Regions from separate parts of the Parviterribacter kavangonensis genome, predicted to be linked through region 2. Evidence: riboswitches for the same ligand, from Rfam matches in the RefSeq annotation. Region 2 holds a riboswitch; each other region holds the start of a gene.
The links. Region 2 has a riboswitch for cyclic di-GMP ahead of AC1UE4_RS23405 (hypothetical protein). Riboswitches for the same ligand answer to the same signal wherever they lie in the genome.
Positions count from the first base shown of each region.

Region 1: it holds a riboswitch for cyclic di-GMP, as region 2 does, so the genes downstream of both, AC1UE4_RS14260 (hypothetical protein) here and AC1UE4_RS23405 (hypothetical protein) in region 2, are expected to answer to the same signal.
Region 3: it holds a riboswitch for cyclic di-GMP, as region 2 does, so the genes downstream of both, AC1UE4_RS00705 (hypothetical protein) here and AC1UE4_RS23405 (hypothetical protein) in region 2, are expected to answer to the same signal.

Region 1 covers NZ_JBXPJA010000001.1:2,816,017-2,826,136, forward strand. Annotated here, with positions in the region: gene AC1UE4_RS14235 (hypothetical protein) at 1-95, shown strand, start outside; gene AC1UE4_RS14240 (hypothetical protein) at 92-1,984, shown strand; gene AC1UE4_RS14245 (polysaccharide deacetylase family protein) at 1,974-2,765, opposite strand; gene AC1UE4_RS14250 (hypothetical protein) at 2,829-3,083, shown strand; cyclic di-GMP riboswitch class I at 3,178-3,273, shown strand; gene AC1UE4_RS14255 (hypothetical protein) at 3,347-4,357, shown strand; cyclic di-GMP riboswitch class I at 4,554-4,648, shown strand; gene AC1UE4_RS14260 (hypothetical protein) at 4,722-5,849, shown strand; gene AC1UE4_RS14265 (GMC family oxidoreductase) at 5,930-7,483, opposite strand; gene AC1UE4_RS14270 (YciI family protein) at 7,572-7,847, opposite strand; gene AC1UE4_RS14275 (hypothetical protein) at 7,877-8,140, opposite strand; gene AC1UE4_RS14280 (FAD-binding oxidoreductase) at 8,234-9,622, opposite strand; gene AC1UE4_RS14285 (NADPH:quinone oxidoreductase family protein) at 9,763-10,120, opposite strand, start outside.
Region 2 covers NZ_JBXPJA010000003.1:718,349-728,468, reverse strand. Annotated here, with positions in the region: gene AC1UE4_RS23425 (helix-turn-helix transcriptional regulator) at 1-304, shown strand, start outside; gene AC1UE4_RS23420 (indolepyruvate ferredoxin oxidoreductase family protein) at 272-3,862, opposite strand; gene AC1UE4_RS23415 (FadR/GntR family transcriptional regulator) at 3,888-4,604, opposite strand; gene AC1UE4_RS23410 (CocE/NonD family hydrolase) at 4,630-6,678, opposite strand; gene AC1UE4_RS23405 (hypothetical protein) at 6,728-7,639, opposite strand; cyclic di-GMP riboswitch class I at 7,673-7,753, opposite strand; gene AC1UE4_RS23400 (thiamine pyrophosphate-binding protein) at 7,868-9,403, opposite strand; gene AC1UE4_RS23395 (NAD(P)/FAD-dependent oxidoreductase) at 9,427-10,120, opposite strand, start outside.
Region 3 covers NZ_JBXPJA010000001.1:141,436-151,555, forward strand. Annotated here, with positions in the region: gene AC1UE4_RS00670 (glycosyltransferase) at 1-638, opposite strand, end outside; gene AC1UE4_RS00675 (glycosyltransferase family 2 protein) at 635-1,681, opposite strand; gene asnB (asparagine synthase (glutamine-hydrolyzing)) at 1,678-3,528, opposite strand; gene AC1UE4_RS00685 (glycosyltransferase family 2 protein) at 3,529-4,332, opposite strand; gene AC1UE4_RS00690 (lipopolysaccharide biosynthesis protein) at 4,329-5,777, opposite strand; gene AC1UE4_RS00695 (polysaccharide deacetylase family protein) at 5,759-6,571, opposite strand; gene AC1UE4_RS00700 (GNAT family N-acetyltransferase) at 6,666-8,531, shown strand; cyclic di-GMP riboswitch class I at 8,673-8,754, shown strand; gene AC1UE4_RS00705 (hypothetical protein) at 8,816-10,120, shown strand, end outside.

The sequences.
Region 1 (10,120 bases), on a different contig from region 2:
GCGTGTGGGACCCGCGCGCGGCGACGTGCGTGCTCGCCGCCGCGTGCCTCGTGACGATCTGCCTGCAGCTGAGCCGCGAGGAGAGGGTCCGGTGACCGCCGTGCCGCACGGCACGCCCATCGGGGCCGCGGCGCGGCGGGTGCCACGGGAGGCCGTGCTGCACGGGTCGCTCGCCGGCGCGGCGCTCTGCGCGTGGGGCGTGGCGATGCAGGACGCCGACGTCTCGAAGATGAACGGCTACGGGCTGCTCGCCGCGCTGCCCGTCACGTACTACGTCGCGCTCGCGATCCTCACCGCCGGCTTCGCGATCGCGGTCTCGCAGCGCGAGGCGCGCGGGCCGTACCTCGCGCTCTACGCGCTCGCGCTCATCGTCGTCCTCCACGGGACGACCGCGGTCCTCTACCCCGAGGCGCGGTACGCGTGGACGTACAAGCACGTGGGCGTCGTCGACTACATCGCGCAGCACGGCAGCGTCGACCGGTCGATCGACATCTACCAGAACTGGCCGGGCTTCTTCGCGCTGAACGCGTGGCTCAGCGAGACCGCCGGGATCGCGCCGCTCGACTACGCCGCGTGGTCGCAGGTGTTCTTCGAGCTCGTCAACATCGCCGCACTGCTCTTCGCCGTCCGCGGGCTGACCACCGACGTCCGCCTGCGCTGGCTGACGGTGTGGGTCTTCGTCGTCGCCAACTGGATCGGCCAGGACTACTTCGCGCCGCAGGCGCTCGGGTTCGCCGCCGGGCTCGTGGTGATCGGGCTGATCGTCCGCACGGCGCCATGGTCGCGACCGCCGCGCTCGCGGCTCGGCTGGTCGCTCATCCGCTGGTCGACGCGCCTCGCGCGGTTCGTGCTGCGCGGCCGGCCGCCGCAGCTGCAGCGCCACGAGCCGGTGCCCGTGAGCGGCCGCGTCGCGCTCGTCGTCGGGACGGTCTGCTGGCTCGCCGTCGTCGTCAGCCACCAGCTCTCCCCCGTGATGCTGCTGCTCGCCGTCGGCTCGCTCGCCGTCGTCGTGCGCCGCCCGCCGATCTGGGTCGTCGCCGCGATGTGCGTCACCGAGCTGTGGTGGGTCTGGCTCGGCTACGACTTCGTCAGCAGCCACTTCGGGCTCTTCGAGATCGACCCGTCGCTCACCGCGCGCCAGACCGCCGAGTCGCTCGGGCCGGGCGCGCCGGGCGTCGACCTCGGCGTCACGCTCTCGCGCTCGGCGATGCTGCTGCTCGGCCTGCTCGCGGTCGCCGGCTTCGTCCGCCGCGTCCGGCAGGGGCGCTGGGACGCCGTGCCCGTCACGCTCGCCGCCGCGCCGGTGCTGCTCGTCGGACTGCAGTCCTACGGCGGCGAGGGCCCGCTGCGGATCTACCTCTTCGCGTTGCCGTGGCTCGCGTTCTTCGCCGCGACGGCGCTGCTCCCGCGGGACGGCGCGCAGTCGGCGCTCGCCCGCACGTGGCGCCCGGTCGCGGCGACGGCGGCGATCGGGGTCGGCGCGCTCTTCGGCTACTTCGGCCAGGAGACGACGAACTACATGACGCGCGCGGACGTCGACGCGGTCGCCTGGTACTACGACACGACGCCCGGCGACGCGCGGATGGCGCTCGTCGCGTACTCGATCCCCGAGCGGCCGGTCGCCTCGTACTCGCGCCACCTCGAGATGCCGGACGAGCTCGCGCAATCGGCGTCGTTCCGCGCCGCGCTGGCGTCGGGCGACGAGCGCCGCATCCGCGACCGGCTCGTCGCGCAGATGACCGCGGGCGAGCAGGAGCGGCCGCGCTTCCTGGTCTGGACCCCGAGCCAGGAGCGCTACCTGCGCTACCACGCGATCGCCGGCGAGCGCGGGATCGCCGCGCTGCGCGACGTGCTCGGCTCGACGCCGCAGCTGCAGCTGGTGCACCGCAGCGGCGACGCCGCCGTCTACCGGCTCCGGCGCCCGGCGATCCCGGTCGACGAGCGCACGATGGACGCGCTCGTCGAGCGGTCCTTCACGCGCTGAACTGCCAGCCGTCGTCGGCGCCCGGCGTGCGCGTCAGCAGCGCCTTCGCCCGCCGGTAGGCCCGCCAGCCCGTCGTGCGCAGGTGCTCGCGCCGCGGGGGTGCCGGAGCGCCCCGGCGCTCGAGCCACTTGGCCACGTCGCTCGCGGGCGTCGTCGCGCGCAGCATGAGCCGGGCGAGCGCGAACGGGTCGTCGTCGGTCGCGCTGAACGCGTCCTTGACGCCGCACGCGCCCCGGAAGCCGGCGTCGCGCAGCTCGCGCTTCACGCGGCCGCTCGAGTACCCGTGCGGGTAGGCGAACGTGGTGATCGGCGCCTCGAGCGCGTCCTCGAGCAGCGCCTTGCTGCGCCCGATCTCGGACCGCAGCTGCTTCGTGCTCAGCGTGTCCATGTGCGGATGCGTGTGGCTGTGCGCGCCGACCTCGATGCCGCTCTCCGGCAGCTCGCGCACCTGCTTCCAGTCGAGCATCCACGGCGCGAGCTCGGGCGCGACGGACGGCCGGACGCCGCCGCGCAGGAGGCCCGTCGCGATGAAGAGCGTGGCCGTGAGCTCGCGGTCGAGGAGGACCGGCGCGGCGACGGAGAGGACGTCGGCGAACCCGTCGTCGAACGTGATCAGCACCGCGCTGTCGAGCAGCTCGTCGTCGCGCCGGCGCTGCGCCTCGATGAGCTGGCTGACCGTGAGCGGCGTCAGCCCGCTATCGGCGACGAGGTCCATGTGCGCCGCGAACGTCCGCTCGTTCACCGCGTAGTCGCGGCCGAGAGGAGCAGTGTCGGTTGACACTGCGTGGTAAAGCAGGATCGGGACGAGCGCCACGGGCGGCGCGAGTCTACGCTGCGCCCTCCGATGTCGGGCGTCCTGCGGCTCATGCGACGGTTCGAGCGGCGCCGCCGCTTCTGGGCGGACGTCGACGTCCGCGGACGCGACGAGTGCTGGCCGTGGCTCGGCGCCCGGGACGCCAACGGGAGCCCCGTGTACGACGGCCAAGCGGCCGGGCTCGTCGCGCACCAGCTCGTCCGCGGGTCGCTGCCAGAGGGCGAGCCGGTCCGCACCTGCGGGCACGCGTGGTGCGTGAACCCGGGGCACCTGACGTTCCGATAGGGGTCCTGGCCATGTGTTCGATTGAAGGACCGGGCCCCATGCCCCACTCTTCCCATCGCGAGGCGAGCGTTCAGGATTGAACGCAGACCTCACGAGACGACAAAGGCAAGCGCGTCGCGAGGCGTGCACGCAAAGCCAGAGGTCTCCCCTGACCGGAGAAGGACGTCGGGGAGATGGCTCAGCTCCCGGCTCGGCCACCCGGAGAACGTCGTCAAGGAGGATGCATGTCGGGTATCCCGGCTCCTCGTCGTCTCGGGCGTGCCGTGCGTGTCTTCACGCCGGTCGTCCTCAGTCTTGCGGTCCCCGCGACCGCCGCCGCAGTGCCCGCCGACAAGGCGAACGATGCCCCCGGCCAGGAGAAGAAGGCCGAAGAGCAGCAGCAGCCCACCGGCGACCAGAGCCAGGCCGGCGAGGACCACGGCCAGGCGGCCGAGGACCACGGTCAGGGCCAGGACGCCGAGCACGGCCAGGACGGCGAGGACCACGGCCAGGCCGGCGAGGACCACGGGCAGTCGGGCGAGGACCACGGGCAGTCGGGCGAGGACCACGGCAACGACCAATCCGGCAACGAGCAGGGCGAGGACGAGTCCGGCGACGAGCAGGGCGACGACGAGTCCGGCGAGGACCAGTCGGACAACGGCCAGGACGCCGAGCACGGCCAGGACGGCGACGACCACGGGCAGGCCGGCGAGGACCACGGCCAGGGCCAGGACGCCGAGCACGGCCAGGACGGCGAGGAGCACGGCAACGCCGGCGACGACGACCAGCAGGACGACGACGACCAGATCCCCGGCAACGGCGACGACCAGGGCGGCAACGACGTCGTCGTCGGCGGCGGCGAGATGGAGAGCGGCGGCGACGACTCCGGCGACAAGCCGTCGGAGGACAAGCCGGCCGAGCAGAAGTCGACCACCGCGTCCTCGGGCGACAACTCCGCGCCGGCCAACGACGTGCGCGTCGACCTGCCGGCGCCCGCGCAGGGCCCGGTCGCGATGACGATCCCGAGCAAGCGCGTCAGCGTGAGCCGCCGCGTCATCACGATCCGCCTCACGCCGTACTCGGTGAAGTTCGCGCGCGTGTACGTCAACGGCAAGCGCGTCGAGGTCCGCCGTCAGGGCAAGCGCGTCACGGCCGTCATCGACCTCCGTGGCAAGACCGCCGGCACGTACACCGTGCGCACGTACGTCATCACGAAGACGGGCAAGGTCCGCAACGGCGTGCGCCGCTTCCAGGCCTGCGCCACCGTGCCGACGCCGTTCCGTCGCGCCGCGTAGCACCAGCTCTCCTTCGGGAGCGCGAAGGGACTCGAGGGGTCGCCGGTGTTCTGCCGGCGGCCCCTTCGTCGTTAAGAAGGGAAGGACTTGCGCGCTGGTCAGCAGATCTGGACCGACGTTCGATTGCAGGCCCTTCTCCTCACGTTCACCATCCTCTGCAGAGGTGAGCGGGGCAGGATGCCCAGCGAGCCTCTCGAGACGACAAAGGCAACCTCGTCGTGAGGCGGGGGCGCAAAGCCAGAGGTCTCCCCTTGACCGGAGCAACGTCAGGGAGATGGCTCAGCTACCGGCTCGGCCACCCGGAGAACGTCGTCAAGGAGGAACAATGTCGGGTACCCCGGCTCCTCGTCGTCTCGGGCGTGCCGTGCGTGTCTTCACGCCGGTCGTCCTCACTTCAGCGCTCGTCGTCCCGATGATCTCGTCGGCCGACCAGCCGCAGGGCAAGAACGTCAACGCCGGCCCGAACGGGATCGGCAACGGCCAGCAGGGCCCCAACGGGCTCGGCGGCGGCCAGCCCGGCCCGAACGGCCTCGGCAACAACGGCGCCAACGGCAACGAGGCGCAGGTCGCCGCCAACGCCGCGCAGGGTCAGCAGGGCGACCAGGGGCAGCCGGGCCAGCCGGGCAACCCCGGCGGCAACGGCCCGGCCGGTCCCGAGGGCAACAACGGGAACCCGCAGCAGGGCAACCCGGCCGCCAACGGTCCCGAGGGCCCGCAGGGCAACAACGGCAACCCCGGCAACGAGGGCCAGAACGGCCCGCAGGGTCCGCAGGGCAACGAGGGCCAGGCCGGCGACGACCACGGCCAGGCCGGTGAGGACCACGGCAAGCCGGAGAACCCCGGTCAGTCCGGTGAGGACCACGGTCAGGCCGGCGACGAGCACGGCAAGCCCGAGTCGCCCGGCAAGAGCGACGAGGACCACGGCAAGTCCGGCGAGGAGCACGGCAAGCCCGAGCACCCGGACCACCCCGACCACCCGGACCATCCGGACCATCCGGACCATCCCGACCACCCGGACACGCCGAACGGCAACGGGAACGGGAACGGGAACGGCAACGGCAACGGCCATGGCCACGGCAACGGCGGCGGCCACAAGCCGACCTCGGGCACCGACGGCAAGGCCGGCGCCGACGGCAAGGACGGCCTGAGCGCCACGCCGAGCTTCGCCCCGTCGACGTCGGTCACGACGGTGATGACGAGCAAGCGCGTCTGCACCAGCAAGCGCAAGATCACCATCCGCCTGACCCCGTACAGCGTCAAGGCCGCCCGCGTCCTCGTGAACGGCAAGTTCGTGAAGATCCGCCGCCACGGCAAGCGCGTCACCGCGGTCGTCGACCTCCGCGGCAAGAAGGCCGGCACCTACACGGTCCGCACCTTCGTCGTGACCCGCCACGGGAAGCTCCGCATGGGCACCCGCCGCTTCAAGGCCTGCGCGACGGTCAAGACGCCCGTCCGCAAGGTCGTCAAGAAGAAGACGGCCAAGAAGCACTAGCCCCAGCTCGCCCCTCCGGGCAAGGCGCGAAGGAACCCGGGGCCGCCGGCACGCAAGTGTGCCGGCGGCCCCCGCGCCGTTCAGGAGGCCGCGCCGACCTCGACGCCCGCGCTCGCCGCGGGCGCCGCCGCGCGGCCCAGCACGAAGTCGGCGCACCGCTCGGCGATCATCAGCGTCGCCGCATGCGTGTTCGCGGACACGACGCGCGGCATGACCGACGCGTCGGCGACCCGCAGGCCCTCGACGCCGTGGACGCGCAGCTCGGTGTCGACCACGCCGTCCTCCGGCGAGCCGATCCGGCACGTCGACGTCGGGTGGTACTCGTGCTCGCACGTCGCGCGCAGCCAGTGCTCGAGCTGCTCCCGCGAGCCGATCGAAGCGCCCGGGTTGAGCTCCTCGCCCAAGATCCCGGCGAGCGGCGATCGCGACGCGATGTCCCGCGCCAGCTCGATCGCCTTGAGCATGGCGTCGACCTCGCTCTGCTGCGACAGCGCGTTGTTGAGGATCCGCGGATGGTCCGCCGGATCGGCCGACCGCAGCGTCACGGACCCGCGGCTCGTCGGCCCGATGAGGGCCGCGCCGATGGTGAACGCCGGCGCACCGGTCTTGCGGAACCCGTGCTCCCAGAAGTAGACGGGCGCCTGGAGGAACTGGAAGTCCGGCGCGGGCAGCGACGGATCCGACTTCCAGTGGACGGCGGCCTCGGCGACCGTCGACGAGAGCTTGCCCTTCCCGCGCGCCGCCCACGGCGCCAGGTACTTGATGTCGGCGGCGTCGTCGAGCGTGTCCGCCGTCGTGCGCCAGTTGAGGAAGCACATCGGGTGCTCCATGAGGTTGCGCCCGACCTGCGCGCTGTCGACCGCGACGGCGATGCCGTGCTCGCGCAGCTGGTCGGGGGCGCCGATGCCCGACAGCATGAGCAGCTGCGGCGACCCGTACGCGCCGGCCGTGACGATGACCTCGCGCTCGGCGCGCGCGGTCTTCACCGATCCGCCCTGCTCGTACTCGACGCCGACCGCGCGCCCGCCCTCCAGCACGATCCGCCGCACGTGCGCGCCGGTGACGACGTCGAGGCCGTCGCGGCCCTTCGCCGGCTTGAGGAACGCGAGCGACGCGCTCAGCCGCCGGCCCTTCTTCGTCGTCGTCTGCAGCAGCGTCACGCCCTCCATCTGCGCGCCGTTGCAGTCGGGGGTGCGCTCGATGCCGGCGGCGACGGCCGCCTCCGTGAACGGCTCCCACGTCTTCGAGAGCCAGCGGTCGCGCGTGATGTGCAGCTCGCCCCCGACGCCGTGGTACTCGTCGCGGATCTCGGCGTTGTCCTCGGACCGCTTGAAGTACGGGAGCACCTCGTCGTAGCTCCACCCGGCCGCGCCCTCCTCGGCCCAGCGGTCGAAGTCCGACCGGTGCCCGCGCACGTAGAGCATCGCGTTCATCGACGACGACCCGCCGAGCATGCGCCCGCGCGGCAGGTACCAGCGGCGGCCGTAGAGGCCGGGCTCGGGCTCGGAGAGGTAGTTCCAGTCGGCGGGGCCCTGGAACAGCGTCGGGAAGGCGGCCGGGGCGCGCGCCGATGCGGCGGTCGGTGCCGCCGGACTCCAGCAGCAGCACGCGGGCGCCGTCCGCGGTGAGGCGATTGGCGATGACGCAGCCGGCCGAGCCGGCTCCCACCACGACGAACTCGTACGTCTCCATCAGGCTCTCCTCGTCGCCGACGAGGCCACCCTAGACCACCGTCCAGGGCTCGACGCGCCACCCGGTGACGAGCTGCGCGAGGACGTACGGATCGGCCTCCGCGAAGCGCTGCGCCTCCTCCGCGTCGCGGAAGACGATGAGCGCGCCGTGGGGTGGATCGCCGAGCGCGCCGGCCAGCACGATGGCGTCCGCGTCCTTGCCGCCGGCGATGGCGGCCAGGTGCGCCTCGCGATGCGGGGCACGCTTCTCGAGGATGCCGTCGACGTAGTCGTAGAACAGCGCGTGCAGGCGCTCGGGGGTGCTCATCCAGCGGACGCTAGACGAGCGTCCGCGGATCAGCCCTGCAGGCGGGCGCCCAGCTCGCCGCGCAGCGTGGCGAGCTCGGTGACGGCGGCGCCGATGTAGGCGTCGGTCGTCGCGAGGATGTCGGCCTCGAGGTCGGCCATGTACGCGCGCTCGGCGGCGAGCTCGCACAGGGACGCCAGGGCGCGCTCCTCGTAGAGGCCCTCGAGGCGGGCCTTGACGTCAAGGGCGCTCATGGTGGGGAGGGCGGGGTGGCTCATGACGATGATCTTGCCGCCGCGGACGAGCCCTGGCATCGGGGAAGACCCCCTACCTGTCCCCAGTCATCCCCCTACTTCCCCGCAGAACGCCGAAGGCCGCCCCCGGGAGGACGGCCTTCGACGGCACCTCTAGCGGGCGGCGCGGATCTGGTGGTTGGCCTGGAAGAGCTCGTCCGGGTCGACGGACGCGCGGATGTCGCGCAGGCGCTTGTAGCGCGTCGACTCGAACATCGGGCGGGTGTCGGAGGGGTGCTCGACGAAGTTCAGGTAGCGGGCGCCGTTGTCCCAGGGAGCGAGGGCGAGGGTGACCTTCTCGAGGTGCGACTCGACCGCGATGGCGCTCTCGACGTCCATCGCCATGCCGACGGCGAACGAGGCGAACTTGCCGTTGAGCTTGGGCAGCGCGCCCGCGTTCTGCGGCTCACGGGCGAGCGCTCCGCCGAGGTGGCGCAGCTCGAGCATGAGCAGCGGCGAGCGCGACTGGTGGCCGCCGACGGCGACGAACGTGTCGACCGCCTCCGGGGTCAGCTCGTCGATGAGCATGTGCGCGCCGGCGACCCCGGGCACCGGGTTCTCCGGATCCATGTGGAAGTGGTTGAGCGCCTCGGCGTCCATCATCCCGCCGAGCTCCATCTCCGGCCCGAGCGCGCGGATCGCCTCCGAGGCGGCCTTGCCGGCGGCCTCGTCGCCGAGGTGCACGACCTCGATGTTGATGAACGAGCGGCCGCGCAGCGGCTCGGGGATGTCGGGGATCGGAGGCAGGTTGAGGAACCGCGCGTAGCTCGTCGTGTCCTCCGTCAGCGTGTCGACGTAGGTCCGCCAGACGTGCATGACCTCGGCGCCGCGCTCGATCGGGAAGAGCATCGACGCGCCGAAGATGTCGGGCTCCGCGAAGAGCTCCATCTCCAGCGCCGTGACGACGCCGAAGTTGCCGCCGCCGCCGCGGACGGCCCAGAAGAGATCGGGCTCGTTGTCGGCGGTCGCGCGGACCTCGCTGCCGTCGGCGAGGACGATCTCGACGGCCGTGACCGTGTTCGAGGCGAGGCCGTGCTTGCGGCCGACCCAGCAGAACCCGCCGCCGAGCGTGAAGCCCACGACGCCGACGTCCGGCGACGAGCCGAGCGCGGGGACGAGCCCGTGCGGAGCGGTCTTCGTCGTGACGTCGAGCCAGATGGCGCCGGCCTCGACGCGGACGCGGCGGGCGTACGCGTCGACGTGGACGTCGCGCATCTCGTGCGTCTTGACGAGGATCGTCCCGTCGAGCGCGGCAAGAGCGGCGGCGTTGTGGCCGGTGCCCTGCGCGGCCACCTTGAGGCCGTGCTCGCGGGCGAAGTCGACGACGGCGACCACGTCGGCGCTCGAGCGCACGATCGCGACCGCGGCGGGGCGCTGGTCGATCGCGAGGTTCCACGCTGCACGGGCCTCGTCGTAGCGCGCGTCGGCGGGGCCGATGGCCGAGCCGGTGATCCGGGCGTCGAGCGCGCTGACGTCGGCGAGCAGCTGGTCGTGGATGAGCATGGGTGGGGGTCCTTTGAGGTGGAGGGAAGCGGCTGCGTCGTGGAGTGACGTGCATGCTGCGCTCCTGCCCATGCATCGGCATCGGGGGGTTCCCTAGCGTTCGCGAGCGGTCCCGCCGCCGGGGTTGCTCGGGGCCCCGGCTAAGGCTCGAGGACGATCTTGCCGAGCGCGCCGCGACCGTCGAGCAGCTTCAGCGCGTCGGCCGTCTGCTCGAGCGGGAACCGCGCCCCGACGATCGGGTTGACGATGCCCTGCTCGATCATCGGATCGAGCGCCGCGCCGATCTCGCGCGTGACCTCGGGCTTCGACATCACGTAGGCGCCCCAGCCGGCGCCGACCACCGAGACGTTGTTGAGGAGCAGCCGGTTGACCTTGACCTCGGGGATCGAGCCGGCGGTGAAGCCGACCACGACCGCGCGGCCGTCCTCGGCGAGCGAGCGGAGGCTGTCGGTGAACCGGTCGCCGCCGACGGGGTCGATGACGACGTCGACGCCGCCG
Region 2 (10,120 bases):
GCGCGCGGCGTTCGAGTTCGTCTCGGTCGCCGACGTCGGGCCGCACACCCACCTGTCGATCCTCGTGCCCCGCGGCCGGCGCGAGCCGCCCCGCGTGAGGCTGTCGGCGCGTGAGCGCGAGATCCTCGGGCGCGTCGCGGTGGGCCAGGACGGCCCGGAGATCGCCGAGGCGCTCGTGGTCTCCCCCGCGACCGTCCGGACCCACATCGGCAACGCCGTCCGCAAGCTGGGCGCGCGGTCGCGCGCCCACGCCGTCGCGGTCGCGCTGCGCTCAGGCCTGCTGGACGACGCGCAGCTCGACTGAGCCCCCGCCGGACGCGAGCTCGGCCTCGAGCCGCTCCGCCTCCGCGCGGAAGCGGTCGACGTTGCGGAGCTTGATGTGCTCGTAGCCGCGGATGACGTCGGGCAGCCCGGCGATCCGCGCGACCGTCGCGTGCGTCTCGGGGCGCAGCTGCTCGAGCGAGCGGTCGACGAGGTCGGTGTACTCGCCGATGAGCGCGCGCTCGACGCGGCGCACCTTCGGCAGGCCGAAGACGTCGACCGGCGTGCCGCGCAGGCGCCGCATCGCGCGCAGCGTGCGGAACGCGGGGCGGAACCACGGGCCGAGCTTGAGCTTGCGCTTCAGCCCGAGCGCGCGCAGCAGCGGCGGGTGCAGCATGAACCACACCTTCGCGTCGTCGCCGAACTCCTTGCGCAGCTTGACCTGCTCGAGCGTGTCGAGGTGCAGGCGCGCGACCTCGTATTCGTCCTTGTAGGCCATGAGCTTGTAGAGCCCGCGCGCGTACGCCTCGGCGACGGCGGTCTCGCCGGGCGCGCCGCGCTCGGCCTCCGCCCGCGCGACGGACATGACGGCGTCGGCGTACCGCGACGCGTACCGGGCGCTCTGGTAGGCGATCAGCTCGGGCACGCGCACCTCGAGCAGCCGGCGCAGCTCGCCGGTCGCGCCCGTCTCCTCGACGATCCGCAGCGCGTCGCCGGTCAGCTCGGCCTCTTCGGGCGCCGGGTTGAGCACGGCCTCGACGAGCTCCGGTCGGGCGACCGCGGCGCGGCCCCACGCGAACGCGGCGAGGCTCTTCTCGACCGCGGCGCCGTTCAGCCGGATCGCCTGCTCGATGGCCTCTGCCGCGACGGGGAGGCAGCCGTGCTGCCACGCCGCGCCGAGCAGCAGGAGGTTCGTCGGCATGTGGTCGCCGAAGAGGCCCTCCGACAGCGCCTGCGCGTCGAAGAAGACGTTGTCGTCCGCGCGCGTCGCGCGGTTGATCGCGTCGACGTTGCGGCGCTCGGCCGGGAAGCGCACGCCGGTGTCGGTGACCATCTTCGCCGTCGGCACCGCCGCGGTCGACACGACCGCGATCGTCCGCGCCGGGTCGGCGACCATGAGGTTCTTCGGGTTCGCCGCGCCGAGCACGTCGAAGCCGAGCAGCAGGTCGGCCGCGCCCGACGACGCCTTGTTCGACCCCTCGATGCGGTCGCGCGAGATCCGCACGTCGCTGATGACGGGGCCGCCCTTCTGCGCGAGGCCGGTCTGGTCGAGGCCGAACGCGTGCTTGCCGTCCAGCAGCGCCGCCATCTGCACGATCTGCGAGACGGTCACGACGCCGGTGCCTCCGATGCCCGGCATGCGCACGGTGAAGTCGTCCATCGGCACGCGCAGCGAGGGCGACGGGAGGTCGTCGGGCGGCGCGGGCACGTCGTGCTTGGCCTTCGTCCCGGGGACGACGGTGAGGAACGACGGGCAGTCGCCCTTCACGCACGAGTAGTCCTTGTTGCACGACGCCTGGTGGATCTGCGTCTTGCGGCCGAACTCCGTCTCGACCGGCAGCACCGACAGGCAGTTGCTCTTGTCGCCGCAGTCGCCGCAGCCCTCGCACACCCGCTCGTTGATGTGGATGCGCTGGACCGGGTCGGCGATCTTGCCGCGCTTGCGCAGGCGCCGCTTCTCGGCCGCGCAGCCCTGGTCGTGGATGAGGACGGTGACGCCCTTGACCTTCGCCAGCTCGGCCTGCGCCTCGTCGAGCTTCTCGCGCGGCTCGACGCGCGCGATCGGGTCGAGGTCGACGCCGTCGTAGCGCTTGACGTCCTCGGTGGTGATGATCACCTGCTTGACGCCCTCGAGCGCCAGCCAGCGCGTCAGCTCGGGGACCTTCAGCTGCCCGATCACGTCCTGGCCGCCGGTCATCGCGACGGTGTCGTTGTAGAGCAGCTTGTAGGTGACGTTCACGCCCGCCGCGGCGGCGAAGCGGATGGCGAGCGACCCGGAGTGGTGGAACGTGCCGTCGCCGAGGTTCTGCACGAACGGGTGGTCCGTCGCGGTGAACGGCTGCGCGCCGGCGAACTGCGCGCCCTCGCCGCCCATCTGCGTGATGCCGGTGACCTCGCCCTTGCCCTCGGGCGAGAGCAGGACCATCGTGTGGCAGCCGATGCCGACGCCGAGCAGCGTGCCGTCCGGGTTGCCGGTCGACGTGTTGTGCGGGCAGCCGGAGCAGAAGAACGGCGTGCGGGCGAGCGGCACCGGCGCGCGCTGCGTCGCGCTGCGCCGGGCGTGGATGGTCTCGACGCGCGCGCGGACGCCGTCGAGCTGCACGCGCCGCTCGAGCCGCGCCGCGACGGCGAGCGCGATCGTGTCGGCGTCGAGGTCGTTCTCCGGCGGGACGAGCGGGCGGTCGTCCTCGTCGTGCTTGCCGACGATCCGCGGCGCGTCCGCGGTGCCGTAGAGCGCGTCGCGCAGCGCCGTCTCCAGGTAGGGCAGCTTCTCCTCGACGACGAGGACCTCCTCGAGGCCGCGGCCGAGCTCGCGGAACGCGGCGCGGTCGTGCGGGAAGAGCATGCCGACCTTCATGAGCCGCACGCCGGCGTGCTCGAGGTCGCGCTGGCCGAGCCCGAGGTCGCGCAGCGCCTGGACGAGCTCGTAGTAGACCTTGCCCGCCGCGACGATCCCGAGCCACGCGTCGCGCGTCGGGATGCTGATCGGGTTGAGCTGGTTGAGCGCGGCGTACTGGCGCGCGAGCTCGAGGCGCGGGCCGAAGAGCGTCTTCTCGAGCTCGAGCGACGCGGGTGCCAGCAGGTTGCCGTTCGGCACGTGGCGGTACGGCCGGCCCTCGTACTCGACGGTCGGCATGACGGGCACGACGCGCTCGGGCCACACCTGCACGGTGCCGGCGGCGTCGGCGATGTTGGTGACGACCTTCATCGCGCTCCACAGCCCGGAGGCGCGCGAGCACGCGATCGCGTGCAGGCCGAAGTCGAGCACCTCCTGCAGCGTGCCGGGGAAGAACGTCGGCATGTGCAGGCTGGCGAGCGTCGCCTCGCCGGCGCTCGGCAGCGTCGAGCTCTTGCAGCTCGGGTCGTCGCCGACCAGCGCGAGCGCGCCGCCGTTCGGATGCGTCCCGGCGAAGTTCGCGTGGCGCAGCGCGTCCATCGCGCGATCGAGGCCCGGGTTCTTGCCGTACCAGACGCCGACCACGCCGTCGACCGTCGGCTCGGGGAGGTTCATCGCGAGCTGCGAGCCGTAGACGGCGGTCGCCGCGAGCTCCTCGTTGAGGCCCGGCGTGAAGTGGATGCCGTGCTCCTCGGCGAGGCCGCCGAGGCGCAGGATCTCCTTGTCGAGGCCGCCGAGCGGCGAGCCCTGGTAGCCGGAGACGAACGTGCCCGTCTTCAGGCCGTGGGCACGGTCGGCGCGGTGCTGGTCGAGCAGCACGCGGACGAGCGCCTGGATCCCCGACAGGAAGATCGTCCCCTGCTCGAGGACGTACTTGTCCTCCAGCGACGTCTCGGGACGGCTCAGCTTGACCGGGCGCGTTGCGTCTCCGGGCCGGGTCGGCGTCGTCTGCGTCGTCGTCGGCGTCGTGGTCCTGGTCTGCACCCGGGATCTCCCCTTCCCCAATAGGTCAAGCCACCTTACCACGCGACTCGGTGGTCCGCTCCAACTGCCCGAGGTGCTCGTCCATCACCTCGGCGACCTCGTCCGGGTCGCCGCCGCGCAGCGCCTCGAGCGTGCGCTCGTGGATCCCGATCGTCCACTCGGGGACCAGCGGGATGTGCATCGCCATGTCGCGGGCGATCTCGAGCTGGCGGAAGAGCGAGCGCATGAGCGTCTCGACGGTGGGGTTCCCCGCCGCCCGCGCCAGCGCCAGGTGGAACTGGACGTCGAGCTGCAGGAACCGGTCCTCGTCGTTCTGCGTGTACCCGCGGGCGCAGATCTCCCGCATCGCCTCGATCGAACGCGTCAACGCGGCAAGATCGGCGTCGGTCGCGCGCGCGGCGGCGAGCTGCGCGACGCCGGGCTCGATCAGGCGCCGCGCCTCGAGGACCGCGGCGATCTCGCCCAGGCGGCTGCTCGACCGCTGGCGGATGAGCTCGACCGGCACGACGTCGGACGCGACGAACATGCCGCCGCCGGGGCCCCGGCGCACCTCGACGACGCCGGCGTCGACGAGCACGCGCACCGCCTCGCGCAGCGTCGGGCGGCTGATCTCCATGCGCACGGCGAGCTCGCGCTCGCCGGGCAGCTTGTCGCCGATCCGCAGCTCGCCCGCCCGGATGCGGTCGGCGATCTGCTCGGCCGCCTCCTCGAAGGTGCGGCGGGTGCGGACGGGCGTGAACATCCCGCCCGCACCTTACGCCCGGGACCTACCGGAAGCGCACGGCCGACGACCGCGTCAACACCGTGCGCTTCCGGCTGTTCGCACGGACGACGAGCCGGTAGCGGCCCTTGCCCTTCGGCCGGAAGGCCGCCATCGCGCGGCCGTTCCGCACGCGCACCTTCCGGTGACGGACGGTCCGCGAGCCGCGCCGCAGCTCGAGCCGCAGCCGCTTGCCGCGCGCACGGATCACGAAGGCGGCCATGCGGCGCTTGCCGTTGATGCTGATGACGCGCAGCCGCGCCCGGATCCCGCGCTTGGCCTTCGCCTTCGCCTTGGCGGCGGCGGCCGCCCTGGAGGCGTCGACGAGCCGCTGGGCGTCGGCCCGCGTGATCTGGCTGCCGCCCGCGGGGGCGAGGCCGGCGGGGAACGGCTGCTGCGCGGGCGGCAGCTCGGCCTGCACCTCGGCCTCCTTGACCGCGTCGGGGTCGAGGTCGATCGGCGTCCGGCCCTCCATCGCGGCCGCGACGCCGCCGGCGAGGTAGCCCGTGCGCTGGTAGGTGAGGTACGGGATCGCGAGCGAGCCGCTCTTGATCTCGACGTCGCCGCCCGAGTGCGGCGGGTTGTACCAGTCGAGGTCGGCGCCGCTGACGAGCACCGCGACGCGGTGGCCGGGCTGCAGCGTCCAGTCCTCGGGGTAGAGCTCGAACGTGAGCTTCGCGGCGCCCGTGACGACGTGGGCGGCGCGGCTGATCAGCGTCGCCTTGTTGTCGGGCGCGAGGTCGTAGAGCAGCGTGTAGACGTGGGCGCGCGAGGCGCTCGTGTCGACGTCGAGCTTCGCCGTCGGCGTGCCCGCGATGTGCGCCTCGTACGGCAGCGGCTGGCTGACCGACAGCACGCCGTTGCCGGACTGCCCGCTCGTCTCGCCCTCGGCATCGTTGTTCGGCGCGTCGGTCACGGTGCCGGCCTTGAGCGGCATCGCGTACGGCCGCGCGTCGACGGGCGGCCACGCGGTCTCCGCGCGCCACTTGCCGTCGCCCTCCTGCACGGTGACCGCCGGGTCGCCGGCGGGGCTCGCGGCCGGATCGCCCTTGACGTACGTGTCGAGCCAGCGCATCGCCTCGTCGAGGAAGCCGTCGCGGCCGACGACGTCCTTCTCGTTCCCGCGCACGTGGTCGTACTGGCCGAGCCACGCGTGCTTCGGGCCGGTCAGCGTCGACCAGACCGGCAGGAAGTTGTCGGGCTTCGTGTTCGCGTCCATGAAGCCGTGCGACCACAGGACCGGGACGTCCGAGCCGCGGGCGTTCGGCAGGTCGCGCTCCTGCCAGAACGGGTCGTCGTGGTCGAGCGTCGTGTTCTGCGCCCCGATGTTCTGCAGGTAGCAGACGGGGTTGGAGCCCTGCAGGTAGTTGAGGAAGTAGTCCTGGTTGTCGTCGGTCGTCGGCGGGATCGCGTCGATCTGCTGGTAGAGCCCCGGCGTCGCGTACCAGCCCGCGTCGTAGTGGACGCCGTTCTGGTAGAGCGTCCGGTAGCCGTCGATGATCGGCGACTGGATGATCGCGGCGGCGAGGCCCTTGGGCTTCTCGTCGAGCGCCATGACCTGGGTCCAGCCGTCGTAGGACTTGCCCCACATGCCGACCCGGCCGGTCGACCAGGACTGGGTCGCGGCCCACTCGACGGCGCGCTTGACGTCGTTCTGCTCGCCCGTTCCGCCGAAGTCGTTGCAGCCCTGCGAGCCGCCGAAGCCGCGGAGGTCGACGTAGACGACGGTGTAGCCGCGCTCGAAGACCTTGCCGCCCTCGATCATGTCGTCGAAGCGGTTCGAGGGGCGGTCGCTGCTGTCGCCGTTCGGGGTCGACTGGCCGCCGTGGCCGAAGTACGGGCCGATGCTGAGGATCACCGGCGTCGGCGCCGTGTCCGGAAGCCCCTTCGGGCGCAGGACGTCGGCGTGCAGCTGCGGCTCGTCGGGGCCGCCGGCCGGGATGTAGAGCTCCTTCCAGTCCGCACCGTCCGGGACGTCGGCGGCGGCGGTGGTCGGGAGCGAGAGGGAGAGCAGGAGCAGCGCTGCGAGCGCCGCTGAACGCAAGATCCGGGTCACGGTGCCTTCAACGCACCGCTTCCCGGGATCTTGCGTTCGAGGCTGGTTCTCAGCCGGTGAAGCGGATGCCCCGCGACTGCAGGCAGCGCAGGACGGTGACGCGCATCGTCTTCGCCTTGCGCCCGCTGCCCTTGACGAACTCGGCGCGCGCGGACATCCGCAGGACGCTGCCGTACTTCGACGGGTCGACCGACAGCGTGAAGCGCTTGCCGTTGCCCTTCATGCGGCCGACGACGCGGCCGTTGATCGTCAGCGTCACGCGCTTGATGCCCTTGCCCGTGACGACCTGCGTGAAGCGGCGCGAGACGCACTGCTTGCGCTGGTGGATCGCCGCGACGGTGCGGATGCTGACGACGCCCTTGGCGCCGAGGACGCCGCCCGTGGACGGGATGGTCGTGGTGACCGGCTTCTTCGGGGTCTCCGGCTTCGTCGGGGGCTCCGGCGTGACCCCGCACGTGCCGTCGGCGCACGGGTCCGTCGGCGGGACCGGCGGGTTCTTGGGCGGGTCGACCGGCGGGTCCGGCGTGACGGGCGGCGTCGGCGTCGAGGCGCCGCGGCAGAAGTCGACGTGGCTGAGGCCGTAGTACTGGCCGTTCTTCGGGTTGGCCGGCGCGTGCAGGCCGGTGTCGCCCGTCGAGGCGGGGTCGTAGCGGTAGATGTTCGCGTTCGGGCCGCCCTTGACGATCACCACGGCGATCGCGTCGGTGCTGGTCCAGTCGAGGGTGCGGCCGGACACGACGATCGTGCGGCCGGCGAGCGAGGTGGTGCCCTGCGGGACCGGGTCGATCTTCACGGACTTGAGCCCGCTGCCGACGTCGGCGCAGGTGGGGTTGCCCATCACGGCTTCGGGCGTCGTGCCACCGGCGAGGGCCGGGGCGGCGACGGCGAGCGTGGCGGCAAGGGCACTGCACGTCGCGACGATGCCGCGGCGGTACTGCGAAGGCGTCGGGAAAGCCGACATCTGTCCTCCTTGACAGGTGTTGGTCGATCTCGAGCCGGTAGCTGAGCCACCTCTCCGGGATGGAGGCCTCTGGCTTTGCGTCCCCGCCTCACGACGGAGTTGCCTTTTTCGATCTCGTGCGCAGCGACTCCGATCTCCGGTCGTCTTCGCGGCGCAGACGGCATGGTGCACGCCGCGACCCCGGTTGTCACGCGATTCGGACGCTTGTCGTAAATGTTCAGCGCGCGCTCAAGTTCGCGAGCGTCGCGGCCACTTCGGCGAGGTGTTCACCGGCGGTGCGAGCGCCGCCTCGACGACGAGCATCCGGGGGCCGTCCGGAGGCTGCGTGAGTTTCGTCTTCAGGTCCTCGAGCGCGACTCGCTCGGCGGGCACGTCGAACGCCTCGGTGAGCTTCACGAAGTCCGGCGTGTGCAGCACGAACGGGTCGCCGCCGTCGTGGCGCAGCATCCCGTAGCCCTTGTCGTCGAAGAGCACGATCGTGAGCGGGATCCGCTCCTGCGCGACGGTCGCGAGCTCCCCGCAGGCGAAGAGGAACCCGCCGTCGCCGACGACCGCGATCGTGGTGCGGCCGGCGAGCGCGGCGCCGATCGCCGCCGGGAACCCGAACCCCAGCGTTCCCCATCCGATCGGGTACAGCACCGAGCGCGGTGACGCCGGCCGGTGGAACCCGCCGATCCAGTAGCCGGGGATGCACATGTCGCAGACCACGACCGCGTCGGCCGGGATCGCGTCGAGCAACGTGGCGGCGTCCGGGTCGTCGATGGAGACGTCCGGCCGCTCGAACCACGGGGCCCTCGCCGTGACCTGATGGAGCAGCGCCCCCGCCGCCGGCTCCGCCTCCAAGTGGATCATCACGTCGGGCGTCCACGACTTCGCCGCGTCGTCGCGGTCGACGTTGACCGCGATGAGCGCCGGCGGCCGCGGCATCGCCCAGTTCTGCGTGTCGGTCCCGTCGAAGTCGCTGCCGATCGCGACGACCACGTCCGCCGCGTCCCACAGCGCGCCGACGGCGGGGTGATGCGCCGGCCGCAGCTCGCTCGGATGCACGCCCGCCGCGGAGAGCGTCGTGACGAGCGGCGCCCCGAGCCGCTCGGCAAGCGCCCCTACCGCCTTCCCCGCATCGACCGCGCCGGCACCGGCCCAGACGAGCGGTCGCTCCGCCGCGGCGAGCAGAGACGCGGCCTGGTCAACGGCCGCCTCGTCGACCGTGGCACCTTCCTCTGGCAGCGCCGCGTCAAGACGCGACTGCTGTGCCGCCGCCCCGAGCAGATCGGTGGGGATGCCGACGTAGACCGGACCCATCGGCGGGCGCGTCGCAACGCGGATCGCGTGGTCGACGAGGGCTTCGAGGTCGTCGCCGGGCACGGCCTCGAAGCGGGCCTTCGTGACCGGCGCGAAGAGGGCGGGCTGGTCGTCGGTCTCGTGCAGGACGCCGCGGTTGACGCCGGGGCGGCGCAGCGTCGACGGGACGTCGGTGGCGATGACGACGAGCGGCGATCCCGACGCGTACGCCTCGCCCGTCGCGGTCACGGTGTTCGCCGCGCCGGGGCCCGTCGTGACGAGCGCGACGCCCGGACGCCCCGTCGCCCGCGCGTAGCCGTCGGCCGCGTACGCCGCCGTCTGCTCGTGGCGGACGGAGACCAGGCGGATCGGCGACGCCCGCAGCGCCTCCCACGCGGGGAGGTTGTGCACGCCGGGCAGGCCGAAGACGACGTCGGTGTGCGTCTCGAGGGCGGAGACGAGCGCCTCGGCGCCGGTGCTCACACGACGTGCCTCGCCGGCCGCGCTCACACGACGTTCCTCTCCGGCCGCTCGGCGCCGAGGCCGAAGCGGGCGACGTCGAGGGGTGTCACGTCGATCTCCGGGGTGCGGCCGAGGAAGAGGTCGCGGATGGTCTCGCCGACGGCGGGCGCCTGGAGGAAGCCGTGGCCGGAGAAGCCGGTCGCGTAGAGGAAGCGCGGGTCGCCGGAGATCTCGCCGATGAGCGCGTTGTGGTCGGGGGTCATCTCGTAGAGGCCGGTCCAGCCGCCACGCAGCTCGGCGCGCGCGATCGCGGGCGCGCGATGCTCGGCGGCGTCGGCGAGCGCGGTCTCGACGTCCTCGGCCTCGGTCGCGATGCCCATCAGCAGACCCGGTCCCTCCCGGTGGAAGTAGAAGCCGGTCGCGAAGTCGATCGTCATCGGGACGTCGCCCTCCAGTCCCTCGACGGGGCCGGTGAAGCGGATGCGGCGCGCCAGCGGCTCGACCGGCAGGACGACGCCGGCCATCGCGCCGATCGCCGCCGACCACGGTCCCGCGGCGCACACGACGCACTCCGTCGTGACCGTGCCGCGCGGCGTGACGACGTCGCGCCCGTCGAGCCCCGTCACCTCGCAGCCGGTCACGACCGTCGCGCCGTGCGCGCGGGCGCCGGCGGCGTAGCCCTGCACGACCGCGTCGGGCGTCGCGTGACCGTCGTCGGGCGACCACGCCGCGGCGAGC
Region 3 (10,120 bases), on a different contig from region 2:
CGGGGCGCGCCGTCGCTCGTGCCGTCGATCGGCTGCGCGGCGAGGTCGGCGTCGCGGACGAGCGAGACCGTCATCCGCGTCAGCCCGCGGCGCGGGCCGCCGTAGGAGCGCTCGATGCCGTCCCCGACGACGGTGGCCGGGACGCGCCGCGCGAGCAGCCGCCACGCCTTGTCCAGCACCCACAGCGGCGCGAGCAGCGGCGTCGCCCGTCTCGAGCGCAGGCGGCTGCGGAAGTAGGCCATCGTGTCCTGCCGGACGCCGAGCACCACGCGGCGGCGCCGGGCGAGCGCGAAGAGCGCGAGCAGGAACGAGAACGGGTGCGGCCCGAAGGCCCAGACGACGTCGACGTCGTCGAGGCCGCGCCAGAGCGCACGCACGGTGCCTGACCCCGTTGTTGCGAGGGCGCGGAGGTTCGCGAGGTCGTCGTACCAGGGCAGCAGCGCCAGCCGCGGAGAGCCGGGGAGCGGGAAGTCGGCGCCCGCGTGCGGCGGGGCGTCGCGCCCGAAGAGGACGAGCTCGTCGGCGTGGGTTCCCACCTCGCACCCGAACTGCAGGAACGGGTACGTCTCCGCGCTCGTGAAGACGGTGCCGCCCTCCATGCGATACGGCGCGTCGATGTACAGCCCGAGACGCGTCATCGGCCGCCCGCCGCCGTGGCGTCTCCGCCGGCGCCCTCCGCGCTCTCTCCGCCCGCGAGACGGCGGAGCGCCTTCGCGGGCACGCCGAATCGTGCGCAGCCGAGGAGGAAGCCGGCTCCCCATGGGAAGTGCATCGCCGCGAAGACGACCGGCAGCTTCGCGGTGTCGTCGCGGTCCTCGGCCGCCTGCGCGGCGGTGGCGAGCGCGGCGGCCGACCAGGCGGCGAGGGCGATCTTGCCCGCGCGGCCGAGGCGGCCGGGCAGCAGCGCGGTCAGCGCGGCGAGGACGAGCGCGGGCGGGAGGACGTGCGAGCGGCGCATGCTCGACGGGTGCCGGACGCTCGTCTTCACGCGGTACTGCCCGTAGCGCCAGTACTGCCGGGCAAGGCGCTTGAGGCTGTCGCGCGGCACGTACTGCGCGGCCATCTCCGGCACGCAGAGGATGCGGCCGCCCTCGGCGCGGATGCGGGCGGCGAGCTCGGCGTCCTGGTTGATCGGCCAGCCCTCGTCCCAGCCGCCGTGGCGTTCGACGGTCGCGCGCTCCCACACGCCGGTGAAGCCGCTGTCGGCCTCGACCTCCTCGGTCGCCGTGCGGAACGCGGCGCCGCCGACGCCCATGCGCGTCCTCAGCGCGAGCGCGACGAGGCGCGACCAGCCCTCCTCGCCGTGGGCGAGCTGCGGGCCGGCGACCCACACCGCGTCGCCGCGCTGCAGCCGCGCGATGCCGGTCGCGAGGTAGTCGGGCGGGTACCAGGTGTGCGCGTCCATCCGCGCGACGTAGCGCCCGCGCGCGGCGCGCAGGCAGACGTTCAGCCCGTTCGGCGTGCTGCGCGCCGGGTTGTCGAGCAGCCGCACGCGCGGGTCCTCCGCGGCGATGCGCTCGACGATCTCCCGTGTCCGGTCCGACGAGCGGCCGTCGGCGACGAGCACCTCGAGCGCGCCGTCGAGGCCCTCCTGCCCGCGCATGAGCTCGAGCGCGCGCTCGACGTGGCGCTCCTCGTCCAGCACGGGCACGAGGACGGAGACGAGGACGTCCTCGCTCACTGCCGCCACATCGTGAAGACGAGCAGCGCCCACAGCTGCCGGTTGCGGTCGGCGCGGCGGCTGACGTGCTCGTCGAGCAGCGCCGTGACCGCCTCCGGCTTGAAGAAGCCCTGCTCGCGGATCGTCGCCGGCGAGAGCACCTCGCGCGCGAACGGCTGCAGCTCGCCGCGCAGCCACGCGGCGGCGGGGATGGAGAAGCCCTGCTTGCGCGCCTGCAGCAGCTCGTCGGGGACGAGCGGCTCGACCGCGGCGCGCAGCAGCCGCTTCTTCTCCAGCCGGCGCACCTTGTGCTTGGCGGGGATCGCGAGCGCGAGGTCGGAGATCGCGGTGTCGAGCAGCGGTACGCGCACCTCGAGCGAGTGGGCCATGCTCGACCGGTCGGTCTTGACGAGCTGGTCGTCGACCAGGTTCACCGCGAGGTCGACGTCCTGCAGGCGGCTGAGCATCTCCGCGCCCTCGGTCTCGGCGAAGCGCTCGCGGTAGAGGTCGACGGGATCGAAGTCGACGAGGAGCTCGTCGGCGAGCAGCCCGCCGCGCGCGTCGCCGTCGAGGTACGTCGTCCAGCCGACGTGGCGGTCGAGCGGCGGCAGCGCGCCGGCGGCGGCGAAGCGCTTGGCCTTGTCGTCGAGGCGCAGCGAGCTCGACCCGCTCGGCAGCCGGTCGAGCAGCGGCCGGGCCAGCGCGGCCGGGCGGCCGAGCCACGGGGCGAGCCGGTCGGCGGTGTACGTGAAGTAGCCGCCGAAGAGCTCGTCGCCGCCCTCGCCGGCGAGCGCGACCTTGACGTCCTTCGCGGCCAGCTCGGCCACGAGGTACGTCGGCAGCGCGGACGAGTCGGCGAACGGCTCGTCGAAGGCGGCGACGACCTTCGGCAGCAGCTCGACTGAGTTCGGGTGCACGACGAGCTCGTGGTGGTCGGTGTCGTAGCGCTCGGCGACGATGCGCGCGCGGTCGAGCTCGTTGAACGTGCGCTCCTCGAAGCCGATCGAGAACGTCTTCAGCCGGCCGCTCGCGTGCTCGGCGGCGAGGCCGGCGATAGCGGAGGAGTCGACGCCGCCCGAGAGCAGCACGCCGACGGGGACGTCGGCGACCATGTGCGCCTTCACCGACTCGCGCAGGCGCTCGCGCAACTCGGCGGCGAGCACGTCGAAGCTCTCCCCGCGCAGCTCGTCGCGCGCCACCGGCTTGGGGCGCGCGTAGCGCTCGAGCGTCGTGCTCCCTCGCTCGTGAACGAGCAGCGTGCCGGGCGGCAGCTTGCGCGCCTCGCGGTAGATCGTCAGCGGCGTCGGGATCCAGCCGAGCGCGAGGAACGCGGTGAGCGCGCGCGGGTCGACGTCGGTCGAGAAGCCGGGCTGGCGGACGAGCGCCTTCAGCTCCGAGGCGAACGACAGCGTGCCGCCCTCCTCGCGCCAGTACAGCGGCTTGATCCCGAACCGGTCGCGCGCGAGCACGAGCCGCTGCTTCGGCGCGTCCCACACCGCGACGGCGAACATGCCGCGCAGGCGCTCGGCGAAGCGCGGGCCGTGCTCCTCGTAGAGGTGGACGAGCACCTCCGTGTCGCTGTGGGTCGCGAACGTGTGCCCGCGGCCGATCAGCTCGTCGCGCAGCTCGCGGTAGTTGTAGATCTCGCCGTTCTGGACGACCGCGATCGTGCGGTCCTCGTTGAAGATCGGCTGGCTGCCGCCCTCGAGGTCGATGATCGACAGCCGCCGCATCGCGAGGCCGACGGGCACGTCGACGTGCACGCCGGCGCTGTCGGGACCCCGGTGCAGCAGCGTCTCGTTCATGCGCTCGAGCGCCGAGCGGTCCGCCGGGCGGTCGCGCTCGTGGATGCCGCAGATGCCGCACATCTACGCGGCCCTCCGGTCGAGCACGGCGCGCTTGACGCGCGCGACGCCGGGGATGCGCTTGCCGCCCTGGGCGACGGCGAGCTTGAGGACGCGGCGGTGCGGGCCGCGGCGCAGCGGGTGATGGAGCATGAAGCGGGTCAGGACGTGGAGGTTCGAGTCCTGCACCTTGTCCCAGTCCTGGCTCATCGACTGGCCGGTCCAGCGGTAGTTCGCGAGGACCCGGTCGACGTACGCGAAGCGCCAGCCGGCGCCCGCCAGGCGGAGGTACAGGTACCAGTCCATCGCCCCCCAGGTGAACTCGGCGTAGCCGCCGATGCGCTCGATGGCCGACTTGCGGACCAGGGCGAAGTTCGGGATGTCGTTGCGCAGCGCCAGGGCGGGGAAGTGGTCGAGCGGATGCCCCGACGGATCCTCGATGTAGAGGTGCTCGTGCATGCCGAAGACGCGCGCGTTGCAGTACGCGAGGCCGACCGCGGGGTCGTCGAGCCGCGGGAGGAGCGCCTCGAGGTACTCCGGCTCGTAGCGGTCGTCGGCGTCGAGGTGGGCGATGAGCGGCGCGGCGCTGGAGCGCAGCGCGGTGTTGCGCGTGCGGCCGAGGCCGCGGTTGCGGTCGTGCTCGACGATCCGCACGCGCGGGTCGTCGACGTCCTGCAGGACCTCGCGCACGGGCGTGCGCGAGCCGTCGTCGACGATCACGAGCTCCCAGTCGTCGCGTGTCTGCGCGAGCACGCTGGCGACCGCCTCGCCGATCGTCGCCTCGGCGTTGTAGGCGGGCATCGTGATGCTGACCGCGGGCGCCGTCATGGCGCCGCGACGGGCGAGGGGACGACGGACTGGCGCAGGCGCTGCAGCGAGTCGCGCGCGAACAGCCACTGCGTCAGCGCGTAGACGACGGCGGCGGCGACGGCCGCGATCAGGAGCACCGCCCACGTGCCGTCGACGAGCTCGTCGACGCCCCATGCCACCGCGGCGACGGCGAGGCCGCCGGCGACGGGCGGCCACAGCGCGGTGAGCACGGGGCCGAGCGAGACGCCGACGAGCCGCATCGCCAGGCCGAGCTGCAGCACGAGGATCACGCCGGCGACCGCCGCGTGGACGGTCGCGACCGAGTTGATGCCGCCGTCGACGGCGATCAGCACGCTCGGCACGACGACGATCACCTGGAAGATCGCGACGCGCAGCAGCAGGCCGGCGCGGCCGCTCGCCTTCAAGACGGTCCCGCAGACGAGCGTCACCGGCGAGGCCAGCGCGTAGAGGCAGAAGAGCTGCATCACGGTCGCCGCGGACTCCCACTGGTCGCCGAACGCGGCGAGGATGAGCGGGTCGGCGAGGACGAAGAGGAACGCGGCAAGCGGCAGCGACACCATCCCGGCGTAGCGCAGCGACGAGAGGAACGCGTTGGGCAGCGCGTCCTTGCCGACCGCGGCGAAGGCGGGGAAGAGCACCTGGCCGGCGACGACCGAGAGGTTGATGATGAGCAGCTCGGGCAGCCGTGAGGCGAGCGAGTAGAGGCCGAGGTCCGACGAGCCGAGCGCGTGGCCGATGACGAGCGCGTCGACGTTGCCGAGGATCGCGCCGGCGAGGGTCACGCCGGTCAGCGCGCCGCCGAAGCCGAGCAGCTCGCGCAGGTGGCCGCGGCTGGCGCGGAAGCGCGGCCGCCAGTCGACGCGCAGCCACAGCGTCAGCGTCATCGCGGCCGTGCCCGCGACGTAGCCGAGCACGAGGCTCCACGCGCCCGCGCCGACGAGCGCGAGCGTGATGCCGGTGACGCCGCGCGTGACGACGTCGGCCATCTCGGCGACGGTCCGCGACCGGAAGTCGAGGCGCTTCTGCGCGAGCGCGTAGTGCGCCGAGCCGAGCGACCGCAGGACGAAGGTCGAGCCGAGAACGGGGAGGATCCCGGTCAGGGCCGGCTCGTCGTAGAGGTCGGCGACGACCGGCCCGAGGATGGCGGTGATCGCGAGGATCACGAGGCCGCCGAGCTGCATGACGATCCATGCCGTGTCGGCCTTGTCGGAGACCTCCTGCTCGTCGACGATGATGAGCGCCTCGGCGACGCCGAGGTCCTTGAGCATGTCGAGCAGCGCCGTGAACGTCAGCGCGAGCGCGACGAGGCCGAACTCGCCCGGCGTGAGGATCCGGGCGAGGATCGCCGTCGAGACGAGCACGAGCAGGCGGCCGCCGACGTAGGAGCCATAGGCCCACGCCATCCCGACCGCCGTGCGGCGCGTCAGCCCGCGCTCTGCCATCGATCCGAGTAGTCGGCCCCGCCGCCGCGCTTCCTGAGCCGGGCGTCGACGGTAGCCATCGCGCGCTCGAAGGCGCCGGACGCGCGGATGCGGCGCAGCGGGACGTTGACCTTCGCGCGGAAGCGGCGGTCGTCGTCGCCGTGGTAGACGCCGACCCGCGGCCAGGCGAGCGGATCGCCCTCCCTGAGCGAACGGCCGAGCGCGGCGCCGCCGGCGTACCCGGCCTCCTTGGCGGCGTCGCGGACGCGGGCGTCCTGGTCGCCGTAGGGGTAGGCGATCGTGGCGCACGGCGCGCCGAGCTCCTGCTCCACGCGCGCGCGGGCCTGCTGCAGCTCCTGCGCGAGCGCGTCGTCGCCGAGCGTCGTGAGGTGCGGGTGGCTCTGCGTGTGCGACGCGATCTCCCAGCCGGCGTCGCGCAGCGCGCGCAGCTCGTCCCACGAGTGGGGGAGCAGCTCGTCGCGGTGCTCGGTCGTGAGCCAGTGGTCGACGCCCGGCCAGGCCATCGGCTCGCCTGCGTCCGGCCAGTTCGTCGGCACGAAGACGGTGGCGGGGAGGCCGAGCCGGTCGAGGATCGGCTTCGCGAGCGTCCCCACGGAGCGGTACGCGTCGTCGAACGTGACGACGACCGTCTTGCCGGCCGGGCGCTTCGCGACGACGTCGGCGAAGGTGGCGCCCCGGTACCCGCGGGCGACGAGGCCGCCGAGCTGGCGCTCGAGCGCGTCCGGGGTCACGGACAGGTCGGCGGGCCAGGTGGGGCTGACCGCGTGGTAGCAGAGGACGAGCACGTCGGTCACGGCGCATCGGCGGGGCCGTCGGATGGGGGTCCCCGCGCGCGGCTAGGGTACTCGCCCGCCCGGCGCCGCCCGAAGCGCCGTCGCGGCACGAGCCATGGCCGCTTCCACGATCACCGCACGGCCGCCCGCCCGCCCGGCGCTCCTCGTCGCGGCGCCCACGTCGCCACCCGTCTTCCCCCTCGGAGGCCCGCACCTCGTGCGCGCCTCGGTGGCCGAGGCGTTCGCCCTCGCCTTCGAAGCGGTCGGCGAAGACGCGGTCGTCGTCCGCCACGAGCTCGGCCACCCGGCTGAGGTCTCGGCCGGCGAGCACCCCGTGATCGAGGACTGCACGGAGGCCATCGGCGCGTGGAGCGAGCGCGGTCCGGTGGGCAGCGTCGGAGACGTCGCCGTCTTCGCGCTCGGCCCGACGCTCGGGTTGCGCGGAGCGGTCGTCTGCGGTTCCGCGGTCGCCGACCGCGAGGACGTCGCCCCCGACCGCCGCGCCCGCGCGATCGCGGCCGTCCTGCCCGGCCTCGCGCACCCTTCCTTCCAGTCGCGCCGCCTGGGTCACCACCTCGCGCTCGCCGCCGCCCTCGGCGATCGCGTCCCCGAGCGCTTCCGCGACCCGTCCCCCGGAGCCGCCCCCCTCGTCGTCCCCCTCGAGGTCGAAGACGCCGACGCGGAGCTCACCCGCCTCCGCGCGCAGAAGATCCACGCGGTCCGCCTCGGAGACCGCCTCATCGGCCTCCCGTGCCACCACCACCTCACGCCGGAAGACGTCGAGAGGGTCGCCGTCGCCGTGGAGGCGCCGCGGGGCGCGGCGCCGGCGAAGACCTCGCGGGGCGCGGCCGTGGAGACCTCGTGGGGCGCGGCGGCGGAGAACGCGCCGGGCGAGGCGCCGGCGAAGGCGTCGCGCAACAACGGGGTCAGGCACCGTGCGTGCACGGTCGAGCCTCTCGGCGACTTCTCCGCCGCGCGCGGAGCGTGGGCGGAGGTTCCGAACGCGAACCTCTTCACGACGATCGAGTGGGCGGAGACGTGGTGGCGGCACTTCGGCGGCGATCGGCCGCTGCATCTCCTCGCGTGCCGCGACGCGGGGGAGACGGTCGGGATCCTGCCGCTCTACCGGGCGGCTCGGCGGCCCGTGGACCTCGTGCGGTTCGTGGGGCACGGGCCGGCGGATCGGATCGCGCCGGTGTGCGCGCCGGAGGATCGCGTGCGCGTCGCCGCGGCGCTGCGCGACGCGCTCGGCGAGCTGCGGCCCGACCTCCTCGTCGCCGACGAGCTGCCCGCCGACGAGGGGTGGGCGGGGCTGCTCGGCGGGGTGACGCTCCGGCGCGAGCCCAGTCCGGTGCTCCCGGCCGCCGGCCTCACGTTCGACGCGTTCCTCGCGTCGCGCAGCCGCAATTTCCGCGAGCAGGTGCGCCGCCGCGAGCGCGCGCTGCGCAAGCGCCACGACGTCGCGTTCCGCCTCGTCACCGACCCCGCCGACCTGGACGCCGCGCTCACGACGCTGCACGCGCTGCACGAGGCCCGCTGGCAGGGCGCCTCGAACACGTTCGCCGAGGGGCCGGCCCGCGCGTTCCAGCGCGACTTCGCCCGCGTCGCGCTCGAGCGCGGCTGGCTGCGCCTGTGGCTGCTCGAGGTCGACGGTGTCGCGGTCGCCGCCTGGCAGGGTTTCCGGTACGCCGAGTACGAGTGGTACTACCAGTCGGGCCGCGACCCGGCGTGGGACAAGCAGTCGGTCGGGTTCGTCCTGCTTTCGCACACGGTGCGCGCCGCGATGGACGACGGCGTCCGCGAGTACCGGCTGCTGCGCGGCGGCGAGGAGTACAAGGGCCGCTTCTCCGCGTTCGATCCCGGCCTCGAGGTGCTCGCCGTCCCGCGCACGACGGCGGGACTGGCCGCGACGGCAGCGGGCCTGGGCGTGCGCGCGGTGCCGCCGGACGTGCGCCGCGCGCTGCTGCGCCGCGCCGGCTGACGGCCCGCACTGAAGCTCTCACCGGACGCCTAGAACAGGTGTCGACCCGGTGCTGGACAGACGTCCACAAGGAGCGCTGACCGCTCGGCGTTGGACCGTCCCGGCCCGAGGGTGTGCGTGGACACACAACTGAATCGGCACCTCCCGAAAAGGCACCCCCGTCGCGAGGCGGGTCCGCAAAGTCACGGGACTCGTCCCCCATCGAGTCAGCCGGGCCGCCGAAGGAGAAGTGGGCGGTGCCATGACCACCCGGAGAGACGTTGCCGCCGATCACGTTCCCCAGCTTGCGCTGCCGTTTCGCGCTGCTCGCAAGCGCCCTGTTGCTGCTCATCTGCCTGCTTCCCCAGCCGGCCGACGCGCGCCCCGCCGTCAAGGTCAAGACCTACAGCGCGGCCGTCAAGAAGGGCAAGCTCGTCAGCTACCGCATCAAGGGCATCCACCCGCGCACGATCCGCGGTGCCCGCCTGCGCGCCAGCGCTCGCCGCCAGCAGGCGCTGCCGCTGCGCGCCGTCCGCAGCGCCGCCGCCCGCGGCGTCCTGAAGGTGCGCCTGCGCGCGAAGCTCGCGAAGAAGCCGGCGACCGGCGTCGTCAGCGCGCCCGTCGCGCCGACGCTCGTCCTGAAGATCGAGGACCGCCGCGTCGAGCTCGAGCCGACCACGTCGCCCACCGAGACGATCGTCGCCGCCAAGAAGAAGACGAAGCCCGCGCCGACGTCGCCCACGCCGACGGACCCCGCGCCCGCTCCCGAGCCGGCCCCCGCGCCCGCGCCGAGCACGCCGCTCGGCGGCGACTGCCCCGCCTACGGAACGTTCGGCATGGGCATCGTCCCCGGCGCGTGCTGGCGGCCGTACTCGGACGCGAGCCCGTTCAACCGCAGGATCCCGGCGACCGCCCCGCTGCTGAGCAACTCGCAGCAGATCGTCGACCGCATCACGAGCTTCGGCCCCGCGCAGCACATCCGCGGCAAGGTCGCCGGCACCGACAAGGACGCGGGCGACCCCGTCTACTGGTCGCAGCCGACCGACCCGCAGTTCACGATCCACTGCCTCGAGCGCTGGGGCACCTGCGCGATCGAGGGCCACGTCATCCGCATCCCCGTCCAGGCGCAGCCGGCCGGCGACAGCGACGGCCACATGACGGTCATCGACCAGTCAACGGGTTGGGAGTACGACTTCTGGACCGTCCGCCCGCGCGACCCGAGCGGCGGCCGCATCGACATCGGCTGGGGCGGGCGCACGCGCATCGACGGCGACGGCCTCGGCTCGGACGCGACGGCCGGCAAGTACGGCAACCTCGCCGGCAAGCTCCGCATCGAGGAGCTGCAGGCCGGCCGCATCGACCACGCGCTCTTCCTGGTCGCGAAGTGCTCGTCGGGCGGCACGGTCTACCCGGCCGGCTCGAACCCCGGCCGCTCGTGCTCGGACATCGGCGAGCCGAACCTGAACGCGCCGCCGATGGGGGCCCGCGTCCAGCTCGACATGACCGCGGCCGAGATCGACGCGCTGAACGTTCCCAAGTGGCGGAAGACGATCTTCCACGCCATGGCCGAGTACGGGATGATCATGGGCGACACCGGCGGCGCCTGGGGC